DNA from 2 places in the Streptomyces sp. NPDC085932 genome. Region 1 is predicted to be linked to the other one. Evidence: riboswitches for the same ligand, from Rfam matches in the RefSeq annotation. Region 1 holds a riboswitch; the other holds the start of a gene.

Region 1 (7,222 bases):
GATGGCGTACTTGACGTCCTTGGACGTCACCGGGGTGCCGTCCTGGAACTTCACTCCGGTACGCAGCTTGTACGTCCAGGTCTTGGCGTCCGGGCTGGACTTGCCGAGGGACTCGGCGAGGTCCGGCACGACCTCCAGGCCTTCCTTGCCCGCCGCCGGCTTGAACGTGGTGAGCGTCCGGCCGTAGAGACGGGAGAAGTTCTGGACCCAGCCGTAGTACGTGTTGCCCGGGTCGAGGGAGTCCGGCACGTCCGAGTGCTCGTACGTGACCGTCCCTCCCTTCTTGTCCGACGCGTTGACGATCGAGTTCAGCGCGGCGTCCTTCTTGCCGTTGCCTCCCCCGTCGTTGTCGTCACCACCGCCGCCGCACGCGGCAGCACCCAGCGACAGTGCCAGGACCGACGCAACGCCGGCGGTCACCCTTCTCGTCTTCACCTGAGGAAGCCCCCTCATTCGATGGATCACTTGCTGCGAGGGTCGAGGGCGTCACGCAGCCCGTCACCCAGCAGGTTGAAGGCCAGGACGGTGATGAAGATCGCCAGTCCGGGCACGAACATGTACTGCGGATCAGCCGTGTAGAGATCCACAGCGTTGCTGAGCATGCCGCCCCAGGAGGCCTGCGGCGGAGCGATACCGACACCGAGGAAGCTCAGCGCGGCCTCGAACAGAATGTTCGTCGGGATGATCAGCGTCGAGTAGACGAGGATCGGCGCGACGAGGTTCGGGAGGAGCTCCCGGAACAGGACGTACGGGCCGCGCGCCCCGAGGCTCGTGGCGGCCTCGATGAACTCCCGCTTGCGCAGGGTCATGGTCTGCGCCCGCACGATCCGGCCGATGTACGGCCAGCTGAAGAAGCCGATCACGAAGATCAGCACGCAGATGCGCAGGGACAGGCCGTCGAGACCGAAGAACCCGTCCTGCACGGAGGCGGAGATGGAGATGGCGAACAGCAGCAGGGGGAACGCCAGGAAGGTGTCCATCAGCCTGCTGATGACGCTGTCGATCCAGCCGCCGTAGTAGCCGGCGATCACGCCGAGGACCGTGCCGATGACCACCGACAGCAGCGTGGCGCCGCCGGCGACCAGCAGGGAGACCCAGGAGCCGTCGATGATGCGGGCGAGCATGTCGCGGCCGTACTGCGGGTCGACGCCGAGCGGGTGGTCCCAACTCATGCCGCCCCAGCCGCCCTTGGGGGCGAGCAGGGCCGGGTCGATGAGGTCCTGGTTGAACTTGTTGGGATCGAGGCCGAAGACCCACTGGATCGGCTTGGAGAACACCGCCATCAGCACGAGCAGGACGACGACGACGCCGCCCGCCATCGCCACCTTGTCCCGCTTGAAGCGCATCCAGGCGATCTGGGTGAGCGAGCGCCCTTCGATCTGGCTCTTCTTGACCCCGGAGAGCACGGCCTCGGGCTGTGCTCCGGCTTCCGCCCCGGTGGTCTCGATCGGTGCGGTCACGGTGCGATTGACCCCTCTCGGGCCGGCGATCGCCTAGCCCCTGGCTGCCGCTGTAGCGGTTTTGTTTGTCTCGTACACGAGACCGACCGGCCCGTGTCTTGCCGGGAGTCTTCAACGCTTTGGCGATCTGTTGCCAGACTTGGCGGTGAAAGGATGCGTAAACGTGATGCTGTCTGGGGGGTTCCGTTATCCGGACAACGGGTAACAGCGGTCGGACGCGGCGAGCTAGGTGGATTTTACGGCACACCCGCGCAAATCGCCCCGATCTACGCGCGGAGAGCTGAGCTGTCCTCGCGTTTGCGCGGGGGTGCGGAACCGGCCTCGGGAACGGTCCGGGGCGGCTCAGAACCTGCCCTGGGCGGGCGGGTATCCGTAGCCGGACGCGGGGGCCTGGACGGGTGCGGTGGCGTGGGCCTCACGGTCGTAGAAGGGGCGGGCGTTGGCCCGCAGCCACATGGCGACCGGGTCGTGTGCGTCGGACATCGCGACGGTGGAGACGGGGAGCCCGTCCGGGACGGCGCCGAGGGACTGCTGCATCATCGCGCGCACGGAATCCACGGCCGGCGGCGAGGTGTCGTACACGTCCAGTCCGATGGCGAGGTACGGCGCGCCCAGCGCGGGCTGCACCCAGGCGCGGCGCAGCGAACGGACGGCCGGGGTGCGGTGGGCGTTCTGCGCGAGCAGGGCGTAGAACTGCGGGACCTCGATGGCCGGTTCGGACAGCCGCAGGGGTCCGGCGGGCTGGCGGTCCAGGCCCGTGGCGATTCTGCGCAGGTCGAGCCAGGGGATGCCGACGCCGCCGCCCGGGGCGTGCGGGTTGAGCCAGAGGCCGTAGTGGTCGGGGTACAGGGCGCGGGCCACGTCGACGCCGTCGACCACCTCGTACGAGCGGTTCCAGCCGCTGGCCGAGAGCTCCTGGGCGGAGGTCACGCAGGGCGCGTAGCCGTAGCCGTCGACCTCCATGTTTCCGTACTGGGCGTCCGGGGAGCCGGCCTGGCCCTGCCACAGGAGCATCCAGATCTGGCCGCTGTGCGGGGTGGCGAGCGCGCGCAGGAGTGCCTCGTAGGCGTCGTAGCGCCCGGGCGTGACCTGGCGCAGCATGTGCTCGACCTGTCCGGCCGCGGCCGTGCCGCTCGCGCTCACCTTTACCGCCCCTTCGTACAACGCCTCGACCGTGACCTAGCTTAAGCCCGCCCACCGACTCCGGACTTGTCCTCGTCGGGCGCGTGCGGGTCCCTCCGCGGCGTGTCGCGCCTCCGCGGGGCAGCGGCAGATGTCACAGCCGGGCCCCCGGCCGGTGACCCCAGGCCGTGTCCGCACCGTCCCTCCTGCCCTGGCCGGGCGGACGGAGGGACGGTGGCCTAGCGCTGATAGAAGGGCCGGACCCGGTCCTTCATCCAGTGGCCCACCGGGTCCTCCGCCACGTCCAGGAGGACGAGGTTGACCGGCCAGGGGGCCGGTGACGCGGTGACGGCCCGGGTCAGGGCCTCCAGGGGCAGGGCCCGCAGGTCGCCTTCCCACTGGGAGAGTTCGACGCCCACGAACATCACGGGCTCGGCGGTCTCGATCGCGGCGAGGCAGCGGCGGGCGGTGAGGACGACGCCGATCGCCTCGAACTCTGCGGAGGCGGCGGCGAGGAAGTCCACCGGGTCGTCCTGCCAGTCGGGCTCGAAGAGGCGGACCCGGCCGCCGCTCGCGGGGCCGTCCAGCGGCGTCCGGCCGGCCCGGCACAGGTCGGCTACGGCGGGCGGCGGCAGGGGTATGCCGACCACGCCGCCGGGGTTGACGACGATCCCCGCGTGCGGGGGCAGGCCGCGGGCGAACTCCACGGCGGGCGCGATGGTGTACGACATGTGCGGGCCGGCGGCCTGGCGGAACTGCTCCTCCGAGCTGAACACCGGCACGAACGCCTGGCCGTCGATCTCGACGGCGGGCAGGTCGAGCGGGCCGCTGTGGGGGCCGCCGCCGCTGGGGAGCGGGACCCAGACGAAGCTCCGGCCGAGCACCTCGACGATCCGGCCGCCGGCCGCGGGCCCGGCGCCGAGGGCGGCCGAGAGCACCTCCTCCAGCTCGTTGCCGGGCCAGCCACCGTGCGGGTGGGTCTGCGTCTGCGCCGGGAAGTCCGCGGAGAAGTCCGCCGGGAAGTCCATCTGCCTACCGCCTGCCTGAAACCACTGCTGAGGCGAAAAGGCTAACGGCTCGGGCGCCGTGAGTGACCGGATCATGCCGAGCGGCGGCCCGAACGCGGCCCGGTCGGCTGTCCGCGCCGAGGGACCGGGCGTCGACGCCGCCCCGCAGCCCGCCTTCCGGATCCCCGGCCGGCATGCCGAATGGTCCGCTGACCGCGTCGAGGGCCCTCGGCGTCGCGCCGTTCGCTGCGCGGGGCCGTCGGCCGCCGGGGCCGTCGGCGGTCCGGACCCGCGGGATCGCCGCCGCCCTGCCCGGCTCACCGCCGTCGTCCCGCCCGCCCCGTATCACCGCCCCGGTCGCGTGGCCGGCCCCGCCCGTCACCCTGTGAAGCCGATGCGGCGGAGCGCGTTCGCCGTGGCGCGGTCGGCGAGGACGGCCGAGCCGCAGCCGGAGGGGAGGTCGCCCTGTTCCACCGCGCGCAGCAGGCGGGTGGTGGCCGCGCGGTGGCGCAGGAACGCGTAGCGCGAGACGCCGCGGCCGCGGTCGCGCTGGCCCGCCAGGGCCTGTTCGGGGGTGACGTCGAGGAGCAGCAGGTGCAGCGTGCCGCCCCGGCGGCGGGCCTCGCGGGCGAGCCAGCGGCGGACCCACGCCTGCGTGCCGCAGTCGTGCACCACGATCCCCTCGCCGCCGCGCAGCGCCCGGCGCAGCCCGGCGTAGTGGGCGAGCCGGACCAGCGGCCGGTAGACCGCGTACGGCAGGAAGCCCGGCATGCGCCGTTCCCAGCGGTCGCGGGTGTCCTGGGAGTCGACGCGCCGGCCCGGGACGGTGCGCCGCATCAGCGTGGACTTGCCACTGCCGGGCAGACCCGTGACCACGACGATGTCCCGGGACCCGAACAGCAGCGCGTGCGGGCCGCGGCCCGGGCGGTCGCGCAGATCGCGGACGACCGGTGCCGGCACCGTGCCGCAGGCCCTCCGGGGCGCGGCAGCCGGCTGCTCGGGCAGCGCGATGCCCGTCGTCGTGGCGTACGCCCTGGTCCTGTTCACCGTGATCGTCCTCCCCTGGGGCCAGGTACGGAGTCCCATCCCCGCCGAGTGTAAAAAGAAGGTAATGCCGCAGGCCTCTCATTTCCGTACTCTTCCTGCAACAGGGCTGCTACAGGTCGCCGTGTCCGGCGCGGGACTCGTGCACTCCCTGGGAAAGGTCCCCCTGCCGCGCCGGAAGGATGCGTGCAATGATGTGCGCGCCAACTGCATACCGGCCGTTTGAATCCGCGCGGGAGAGTTCCCAGCACCGCTGACGCTGGGGCGCCGAAGGAGCAAGTCCCTCCCTTGAATCTCTCAGGCCCCGTTACCGCGCGGGCGAGGCACATCTGAAAAGCGGGCCGCTGTCACAGCGGTCCCACCCAAGGTGCAAGCCATGGACCGGCGCGGTCATGGCGAACCTCTCAGGTTCCGATGACAGATGGGGAGGAACGACCTCGCCCCGTCATCGCCCTGGGAGACGACCGACCGTGAGCAGTACAGGAGAACTCCGTCACACCGCGCTCGATGCCCTGCATCGTTCGCTGGGCGCGACGATGACCGACTTCGCCGGCTGGGACATGCCCCTGCGCTACGGCTCCGAGCGCGACGAGCACCTCGCCGTGCGCACGAAGGCCGGGCTCTTCGACCTCTCCCACATGGGTGAGATCACCGTCACCGGCCCGCAGGCCGCCGCCCTCCTCGACTACGCCCTGGTGGGCAACATCGGCGGCGTGAAGCCGGGCCGCGCCCGCTACACCATGATCTGCCGGGCCGACGGCGGCATCCTCGACGACCTGATCGTCTACCGGCTGGGCGAGACGGAGTACATGGTCGTCGCCAACGCCTCCAACGCCCAGGTCGTCCTGGACGCGCTGACCGAGCGCGCCGAGGGCTTCGACGCCGAGGTGCGCGACGACCGGGACGCCTACGCGCTGATCGCCGTCCAGGGCCCCGAGTCCCCCGGCATCCTGGCGTCCCTCACGGACGCCGACCTCGACGGGCTGAAGTACTACGCCGGCCTGCCCGGCACCGTCGCCGGGGTCCCGGCCCTGATCGCCCGCACCGGCTACACCGGCGAGGACGGCTTCGAGCTGTTCGTGAAGCCGGAGCACGCCGTGGAGCTGTGGCAGGCCCTGACCAAGGCCGGCGAGGGCGCCGGACTGGTCCCGTGCGGCCTGTCCTGCCGCGACACGCTGCGCCTGGAGGCCGGCATGCCGCTGTACGGGCACGAGCTGACCACCTCCCTGACGCCCTTCGACGCCGGTCTCGGCCGCGTGGTGAAGTTCGAGAAGGAGGGCGACTTCGTGGGCCGCGAGGCCCTGCGCGAGGCCGCTGCCCGGGCCGAGCAGAACCCGCCGCGCGTGCTGGTCGGCCTGGTCGCCGAGGGCCGCCGCGTTCCGCGCGCCGGGTACGCCGTCGTCGCGGGCGGCGAGGTGATCGGCGAGGTCACCTCCGGCGCCCCCTCCCCCACCCTGGGCAAGCCGATCGCGATGGCCTACGTCGACGCCGCGCACGCCGCGCCCGGCACGCCCGGAGTGGGCGTGGACATCCGGGGCAGTCACGAGCCGTACGAGGTCGTGGCGCTGCCGTTCTACAAGCGCCAGAAGTAGACACTGGCCACGGGCGCCACGAGCGCCCGGGGTACCTCCACCCCGCTCACCAGCGGTCCCTTCACCAGCACTCCCGCGCGTACAGGAGAATTCAGGCCATGAGCAATCCCCAGCAGCTGCGTTACAGCAAGGAGCACGAGTGGCTGTCGGCCGCCGAGGACGGCGTGTCGACGGTCGGCATCACGGAGCACGCGGCCAACGCGCTCGGCGACGTGGTCTTCGTCCAGCTCCCCGAGGTCGGTGACACCGTGTCCGCGGGCGAGACCTGCGGCGAGCTGGAGTCGACCAAGTCCGTGTCCGACCTGTACTCCCCGGTCTCCGGTGAGGTCACCGAGGTCAACGAGGACGTCGTGAACGACCCGTCGCTGGTGAACTCGGCCCCCTTCGAGGGCGGCTGGCTGTTCAAGGTGCGGGTCACGGACGAGCCGGGCGACCTGCTCTCCGCCGACGAGTACACCGCGTTCTCCGCCGGCTGAGGAGTCGTAGCCGTATGTCCGTCCTGAACACCCCCCTGCACGAGCTCGACCCGGCCGTGGCCGCCGCGGTCGACGCCGAGCTGCACCGCCAGCAGTCCACGCTGGAGATGATCGCCTCGGAGAACTTCGCCCCGGTCGCGGTCATGGAGGCGCAGGGCTCGGTCCTCACCAACAAGTACGCCGAGGGCTACCCGGGCCGCCGCTACTACGGCGGCTGCGAGCACGTCGACGTGGTCGAGCAGATCGCGATCGACCGCGTGAAGGAGCTGTTCGGCGCCGAGCACGCCAACGTGCAGCCGCACTCGGGCGCCCAGGCCAACGCGGCCGCGATGTTCGCGCTGCTCAAGCCGGGCGACACCATCATGGGCCTGAACCTCGCCCACGGCGGTCACCTGACCCACGGCATGAAGATCAACTTCTCCGGCAAGCTCTACGACGTCGTCGCCTACCACGTGGGCGAGGACGGCCGGGTCGACATGGCCGAGGTCGAGCGGCTGGCCAAGGAGTCACGGCCGAAGCTG
Region 2 (7,222 bases), on a different contig from region 1:
AGCCCCAGGGCGCCGCCGAGATGGGCCCGACGCCCGTCTCCGGGCCGGCCTCGGGCTGCAGCGGGTGGTTCGGCAGGTAGGGCGCGAGGTGCTCGCGCACCGCCACCGGGCCGACGCCCGGGCCGCCACCGCCGTGCGGGATGCAGAAGGTCTTGTGCAGGTTCAGGTGCGAGACGTCGCCACCGAAGTGACCCGGCTTGGCGAGCCCGACGAGCGCGTTGAGGTTGGCGCCGTCGACGTAGACCTGGCCGCCCGCCTCGTGCACCTGCGCGCAGATGTCGGCGACATGCTCCTCGAACACGCCGTGCGTGGACGGGTAGGTGATCATCAGCACGGCCAGCTCGTCGCGGTGCTGCTCGATCTTCGCCCGCAGGTCCTCGACGTCGATCTCGCCGTCCTCGGCGGTCTTCACGACGACGACCTTCATGCCCGCCATCACCGCGCTGGCGGCGTTGGTGCCGTGCGCGGACGACGGGATCAGGCACACGGTCCGCTGCTCGTCGCCGTTGGCCCGGTGGTACCCGCGCACGGCGAGCAGACCGGCCAGCTCGCCCTGGGACCCGGCGTTCGGCTGGAGGGAGACCTTGTCGTACCCGGTGACCTCGGCGAGCCGGTCCTCCAGCTCGTGGATGAGCGTGAGGTAGCCCTGGGCCTGCTCGGCGGGGGCGAAGGGGTGCAGCTGCCCGAACTCGGGCCAGGTGACCGGCTCCATCTCGGTGGTCGCGTTGAGCTTCATGGTGCAGGAGCCCAGCGGGATCATGCCGCGGTCGAGCGCGTAGTCACGGTCGGACAGCCGGCGCAGGTAGCGCAGCATGGCCGTCTCGGAGCGGTGCTGGTGGAAGACCGGGTGCGTGAGGTAGTCGTCGGTCCGCAGCAGACCGGCCGAAAGCCCGTCCTCCGTGGCGGCGTCCAGCGCCTCGATGACACCCTCGACGCCGAAGGCGGCCCACACGGCCCGCAGCTGGGCGCGGGTGGTGGTCTCGTCGCAGGCGATCGAGACGTGGTCGGCGTCGACCAGACGCAGGTTGACGCCGTTGTCACGCGCGGCGGCCACGACCTCGGCGGCCCGGCCCTCGACGCGCACGGTCAGGGTGTCGAAGTAGGAGCCGTGCACGACCTCGACCCCGCCGTTGGCGAGCCCGGCGGCCAGGACCGTGGCGTAGCGGTGGGTGCGCCGCGCGATGCCCTTCAGGCCCTCCGGGCCGTGGTAGACGGCGTACATGCCGGCCATCACGGCCAGCAGCACCTGCGCGGTGCAGATGTTGCTGGTCGCCTTCTCGCGGCGGATGTGCTGCTCACGCGTCTGCAGCGCCAGCCGGTAGGCCTTGTTCCCGTCGGCGTCGACGGAGACGCCGACGAGCCGCCCGGGCAGGCTGCGCGCCATCTTCTCCTGAACCGCCATGTAACCGGCGTGCGGACCGCCGAAGCCCATCGGCACACCGAAGCGCTGGGTGGTGCCGACGGCGATGTCCGCGCCGAGCTCGCCGGGCGACTTCAGCAGTGTCAGCGCGAGCAGGTCGGCGGCGACGGTGACGACCGCCCCGAGCTCGTGCGCCCGGTCGATGACCGGCTTGATGTCCCGTACGGCTCCGGAGGCGCCCGGGTACTGGATGAGCACGCCGTTGATCTCACGCTCGGCGACCTCGGCCGGGATGCCGTCGGACAGGTCGGCGACGACGACCTCCACGCCGGTCGGCTCGGCCCGGGTCTGGATCACGGCGATGGTCTGCGGCAGCGCGTCCGCGTCGACCAGGAACAGGCCCTTCTTGTTCTTGCCCATGCGCCGCGACAGCGCCATGGCCTCGGCGGCCGCGGTGCCCTCGTCGAGCAGGGAGGCCCCGGACGTCGGCAGTCCGGTGAGGTCGGCGACCATGGTCTGGAAGTTGAGCAGCGCCTCGAGCCGCCCCTGCGAGATCTCCGGCTGGTACGGCGTGTAGGCCGTGTACCAGGCCGGGTTCTCCATGACGTTGCGCAGGATGACCGGCGGCGTGAACGTGCCGTAGTAGCCCAGGCCGATCATGGAGCCGAGGACCTGGTTGCGGTCGGCGAGGGAGCGCAGCTCGGCGATCACCTCGGCCTCGCTGCGGGCGCCCGGCAGGTCGAGGGCCTCGGCGCTCTTGATCACGGCCGGGACCGCGGCGGCCGTCAACTCGTCCAGCGAGCCGTAGCCGACCTGCGCGAGCATCTTGGCCTGGGCCTCGTGGTCGGGGCCGATGTGGCGCTGCTCGAAGGGGACTGCCTCTTCGAGCTCGGAAAGCGGAATGCGATGGGCGGTCATGGACGGAGGCCTCCTGGTCTGACACGACCTTCGAGGGGCACCACGGCGCGGGTACCCGGACGGCCTCCCCCTCTGTCATCTCAACCTGAGAGCTTCACCGGATCGCCCGAAGGCGTCCGGCTTTCACCGTCGGTGAGAGCGGAAGCCGTCGACACCCGCTCTTCTTTCCAGAGTGACCTCGTCCGTGCGGTACGTGTGCCTGAGAGATTCCGGGGAGGATTTGCTCCTTCGGCGCCTCCGATGGTGTCCGGAGGACTCTCCCGCACGGGGTCAGCAGCCGTTGCCAGCGTACCAGCGAGGTCAACGCACGAACCTTCGAGTGGCCGCCTCCTCGATTGTGCCGTTTTGTAGTGCTTACGGATGAGTTGCGACCCTGTGGAGGTCCCGTGCGTACCGATATCGATCCGCGCAACCTGATCGGCCGCAAGGCATTCGACCGCAACGGAACCCGGATCGGCACGATCGACGAGGTCTACCTCGACGACGCCACTGGCGAGCCCGAGTGGGCGGCCATACGGACGGGCCTGTTCAGCAGGGACGCATTCGTCCCTCTGGAGCCCAGCGAGCTGATCGAGGGTGCCCTCCACGTCCCCTTCGAACGCGCCCTGATCAAGGACGCCCCCGACTTCGGCGTGGGCCGCCACCTCTCCCCCGAGCAGGAACTGCAGCTCTACCACCACTACGGCCTGGACATCGCCGCCCCTCCCGCGCTGCCCGATCACGAGTTCGGCAAGCTGGCGGGCTCCGACGAGCAGACGACCTGATGCCCGGACTCCCCGGACGAAGCGGCCCCCGGCGGCGTAACCACGGGACCGGCGAATCCGTCCCCGGATCCGCCGGGTCTTCGTAACACCAGCGGCAGCGGATCCGCCGGCTCCAGCGCGGGGTCGTCGACCCGGAAGGTCCGCACCCGTCCGGGCTCCGAGCCGGGCGTCTCGAAGCGCACGGTGACCCGTCCCAGCCCACTGCCCTGCACCCATCCGTGCCCGAACTCGGCGTGCCGCACGTCGTGTCCGGCGGGCCAGCGCCGCTCGGCGAGCGACGGCTGCTCCTCGGCCTGCGCCGCGGCATGCTCCTCGACCGGCCCCTCGACCACCGCTCGCTCCCCCGCGGCCTGTGCGAACAGGTCCTCCTGGGTGTAGTCGGCGAGTCCGCTGACCCCGACCCCGAGCAGCCGCACCCCGCCCGTGGTGTCCACCGAGTCCAGCAGCCGGGCCGCCGCCTCCCCGATCACCGCGGGGTCGTCCGTCGGCCCCCGCAGCGTCTCGGACCGGGTGAGGGTCGAGAAGTCGTACCTCCGTACCTTCAGCACGATCGTCCGCCCGGAGAGGCCGGCCCCGCGCAGCCGCCGCACGCACCGGTCGGCCAGCCGCTGCACCTCCAGACCGACCCGCACCCGGTCGTGGATGTCCACGTCGTAGGTGTCCTCCACGGACACGGACTTCGCCTCGCGCTCCGCCACCACGGGCCGGTCGTCCCGCGCCAGGGCCATCGCGTACAGCCCGTGCCCGTGCGCCTTGCCCAGCAGCCGGACCAGCTCGTCCTCGCCCGCCTCGACGATCTCCTCGACCGTGGTGATCCCGGCGCGCCGCAGATGGTCGCCCGTCGCCGGTCCGACGCCGGGCAGGGTCCGCACCGACATCGGCCCGAGCATGGCCCGCTCGGTGCCCGGCTCGATCACCACCAGTCCGTCGGGCTTGGCCTGCTCCGAGGCGATCTTCGCGAGCATCTTGGAGGCGGCGAGCCCGACCGATCCCGTGAGCCCGGTGACCGCGCGGATGTCCGCACGCAGCTGGGCGCCGACCAGCCGCGCGGACTTCTCGTCCCAGGCCACCTGTCCTGCCTCCAGGTCGACGAACGCCTCGTCCAGGCTCAACGGCTCCACGAGCGGCGAGAGCGCTCGCAGCAGCTCCATGACGCGCTCGCTGATCGCCTTGTAGAGCCCGAAGCGCGGCACGAGGTACGCGGCGTTGGGCGCGAGTCGCCTGGCCTGCCCCATGGGCATCGCCGAATGCACCCCGAAGACCCGCGCCTCGTAGGACGCCGTGGCCACCACACCCCGCGGCCCGAGTCCCCCCACGACCACGGCCTTCCCACGCAGACTCGGCTTGGACGCCTGCTCCACCGAGGCGAAGAAGGCATCCATGTCGAGATGCAGGATCGTGGGCGCGGTTCTCACATCTCCGATGCTGCCCTACGCCACTGACAATGCCCCGATCGGCCACCCCGCCCGGCCGTGACCGCCTCGGGGCAACCGCTTCCAGGCGGCTCGGCGCACGGGTCCGCGCGCCGGTTGCGGAAACGTCCCGCCTCCGGGGAGCAATGGGAACACCACCTGTGGGGCGGTCTCAGACGGCTCGGTTGCGCCGTCGCGCCAGCTCGTCCGCCGGATTGGGCCCGACCAGCGTCTCGCCGGTGTCGATCCGCTCCCCGTGCAGCTGGGACAGCGCGCTCTCGACGTCCCGCCACACGACGCCCACGGCGATCCCGAAGACCCCTTGGCCCCCTTGGAGCAGGGCGTGGACCTCGTCCGGCGAGGTGCATTCGTAGACCGTGGCACCGTCGCTCATGAGCGTCATCCGCTCCAGGTCGCGGAAACCGCGTTCCCTGAGGTGCTGCACGGCCGTGCGGATGTTCTGCAGCGACACCCCGGTGTCCAGGAACCGCTTGACGATCTTCAGGACGACCACGTCGCGGAAGCTGTACAACCGCTGTGTCCCGGACCCGTGGGCGGGGCGCACGCTCGGCTCGACCAGACCCGTACGGGCCCAGTAGTCCAGTTGCCGGTAGGTGATGCCAGCGGCCGCACAGGCCGTCGGACCGCGGTAGCCGATCTGCTCGGACGCCATGGACGTCGTCCCTCCGCTGCTCGGCACGGCCGTCGGTCGCTGCGGAGCGTGATCGGCCGCGTCGCCGGGCTGGGGGTATCCCCCGCTCGCGCGGAGCCATGAGCCGGGGGGAGGGTACGGACCGCTCGCCCTGAGACTGCGCTCGGGGCCGCCCCCAGCCGTACCGCCGCCGCTGCTACTCACGCCGACCTCCGTCCTTGACCTGCCTTCTCGACGGTAGGCAGTCACCAGGGGTGCGTCAACGATCGCCACACTCGCCACGCCGAGTGATAATCACCCTGAGAGTGGTTTCCCGTGCCCCACCGCGGGGAAAGGCTAGCCGAATGCGCTCGGCTCGGGCCGTGTGACGCTCTCACGCGCCACCGGCACATGCGGGCAATTCACCCGTCACAACGCGTCGGGCGACCCCGCCGCGGACCACACCGTCCGCCGGGCCGCCCCTTCGCCTCACCGACCGCTGCTGCCTCCGGCCCCCTCTTGTCGGGGACGGGAGCTCACTGACTGCTGGTGCCGAAGTCCTCCGGAGAGATCTGGTCGAGGAACTCGCGGAACTTCTCCACCTCGTCCTCCTGCTCGTCCGGGATGGCGATACCGGCGTCGTCGAGCACCGTGTCGCTGCCGTAGATCGGCGTCCCGGTGCGCAGCGCAAGCGCTATGGCGTCGGACGGACGGGCGCTCACCTCGACGCCACTGGCGAAGACCAGCTCCGCGTAGAAGACGCCCTCGCGCAGGTCCGTGATGCGCACTTCCGTGAGCTCCTGGCCGACAGCCTCCAGCACGTCCTTGAACAGGTCGTGGGTCAGCGGCCGTGCGGGAGCCATGCCCTGCTGGGCGAAGGCGATCGCCGTCGCCTCCCCCGGTCCGATCCAGATGGGAAGGTAACGGTCTCCTCCCACTTCACGCAGCAGCACGATCGGTTGGTTGGAGGGCATTTCGACCCGGACACCTACGACATCGAGCTCGTTCACACAGCAACCCTAGGCCGTGCTCGGGATGTTTGGGTAGTCGGGCCCGGATCGGGCACCTGATCCGGCCCCCCGCGCGGCCCGCTGCTCAGGGCAGCCGCACCCCGAGAGCCGTCTGCACCAGCGCGGCGTGCAGCCGCACCGTGAGCCCCGCCAGCTCCTTCGTGCGCGCCTCCGCGTGAGCCCTGGTCTGCGGGTTCCGGTGCCGCCTGAGCGGGGCCACCACCTGGTCCACGAGCCCGGCCTCGCGGTCGGCCGCCGCCTTCATCGCCCGCAGATGCCGCGGCTCGATCCCGAACCGCCCCAGCTCGACGACGAGCGAGGCCACCGTGACCGCTTCGGCGTCGTACGCGCCGTCCTCCAGTGGAGTGAGCAGCCCGTAGGACTCCCACTCCTTCAGCTCCTGCTCGTCGATGCCGGCGGCGGCGAGCAGCTCCGACCGCCCGATCCTGGCCGCCGTGGGCGCCTCCGGGGCCTCGGCCACGGGCTCGCCGTCACGCTGGCGGCCCACCACGGGCAGCTGGACGGCCTCCCCGCGCTCCACGGCCTCCAGATGCTCGCGGATCACCTTCAGGGGCAGATAGTGGTCCCGCTGCATCCTCAGGACGTGGCCGAGGCGCTCGACGTCGTGTGCGCTGAACTTGCGATACCCCGAGGGGGTCCGCTGCGGCTCGATGAGCCCCTCCGCCTCCAGGAAACGGATCTTGGAGATGGTGACCTCGGGGAACTCGTCGCGCAGCACGTTCAGCACCGTGCCGATGCTCATCAGCCCACTGTCCGTGGCGGCGGTGCCGTGTCCGGCACCGCCGCTCGGTGTTCGAAGCATGGACCTTCCCTGACGGACGGACCTTCGCTGAGCTCCCCGGACGGGCCGGGGGTCAGTAGCCCCGCTGGCTCGCGTAGAAGACCAGCCGGTACTTGCCGATCTGCACCTCGTCACCGTTGTTCAGGGCGACCTGGTCGATCCGCTCGCGGTTGACGTACGTGCCGTTCAGGCTGCCCACGTCGGCCACCGTGAACGAGCCGTCCTGGCCGCGGCGGAACTCCACGTGCCGCCGGGAGACCGTCACGTCGTCCAGGAAGATGTCGCTCTGCGGGTGACGCCCGGCCGTGGTCAGGTCGCCGTCGAG

What was found. Region 1 has a riboswitch for glycine ahead of gcvT (glycine cleavage system aminomethyltransferase GcvT). Riboswitches for the same ligand answer to the same signal wherever they lie in the genome.
Region 2: it holds a riboswitch for glycine, as region 1 does, so the genes downstream of both, gcvP (aminomethyl-transferring glycine dehydrogenase) here and gcvT (glycine cleavage system aminomethyltransferase GcvT) in region 1, are expected to answer to the same signal.

Annotation. Positions count from the first base shown of each region.
Region 1 covers NZ_JBITSJ010000009.1:28,375-35,596, reverse strand. The annotation lists gene ACIGAQ_RS34985 (ABC transporter substrate-binding protein) at 1-453, opposite strand, end outside; gene ACIGAQ_RS34980 (ABC transporter permease) at 462-1,460, opposite strand; gene ACIGAQ_RS34975 (enhanced serine sensitivity protein SseB C-terminal domain-containing protein) at 1,803-2,603, opposite strand; gene ACIGAQ_RS34970 (enhanced serine sensitivity protein SseB) at 2,822-3,610, opposite strand; gene ACIGAQ_RS34965 (AAA family ATPase) at 3,968-4,636, opposite strand; glycine riboswitch at 4,857-4,956, shown strand; gene gcvT (glycine cleavage system aminomethyltransferase GcvT) at 5,104-6,225, shown strand; gene gcvH (glycine cleavage system protein GcvH) at 6,324-6,701, shown strand; gene glyA (serine hydroxymethyltransferase) at 6,716-7,222, shown strand, end outside.
Region 2 covers NZ_JBITSJ010000005.1:6,468-13,689, reverse strand. The annotation lists gene gcvP (aminomethyl-transferring glycine dehydrogenase) at 1-2,278, opposite strand, end outside; glycine riboswitch at 2,456-2,551, opposite strand; gene ACIGAQ_RS24075 (PRC-barrel domain-containing protein) at 2,665-3,042, shown strand; gene ACIGAQ_RS24070 (DNA polymerase IV) at 2,997-4,457, opposite strand; gene ACIGAQ_RS24065 (MerR family transcriptional regulator) at 4,627-5,310, opposite strand; gene ACIGAQ_RS24060 (bifunctional nuclease family protein) at 5,622-6,095, opposite strand; gene ACIGAQ_RS24055 (MerR family transcriptional regulator) at 6,181-6,918, opposite strand; gene ACIGAQ_RS24050 (FHA domain-containing protein) at 6,971-7,222, opposite strand, start outside.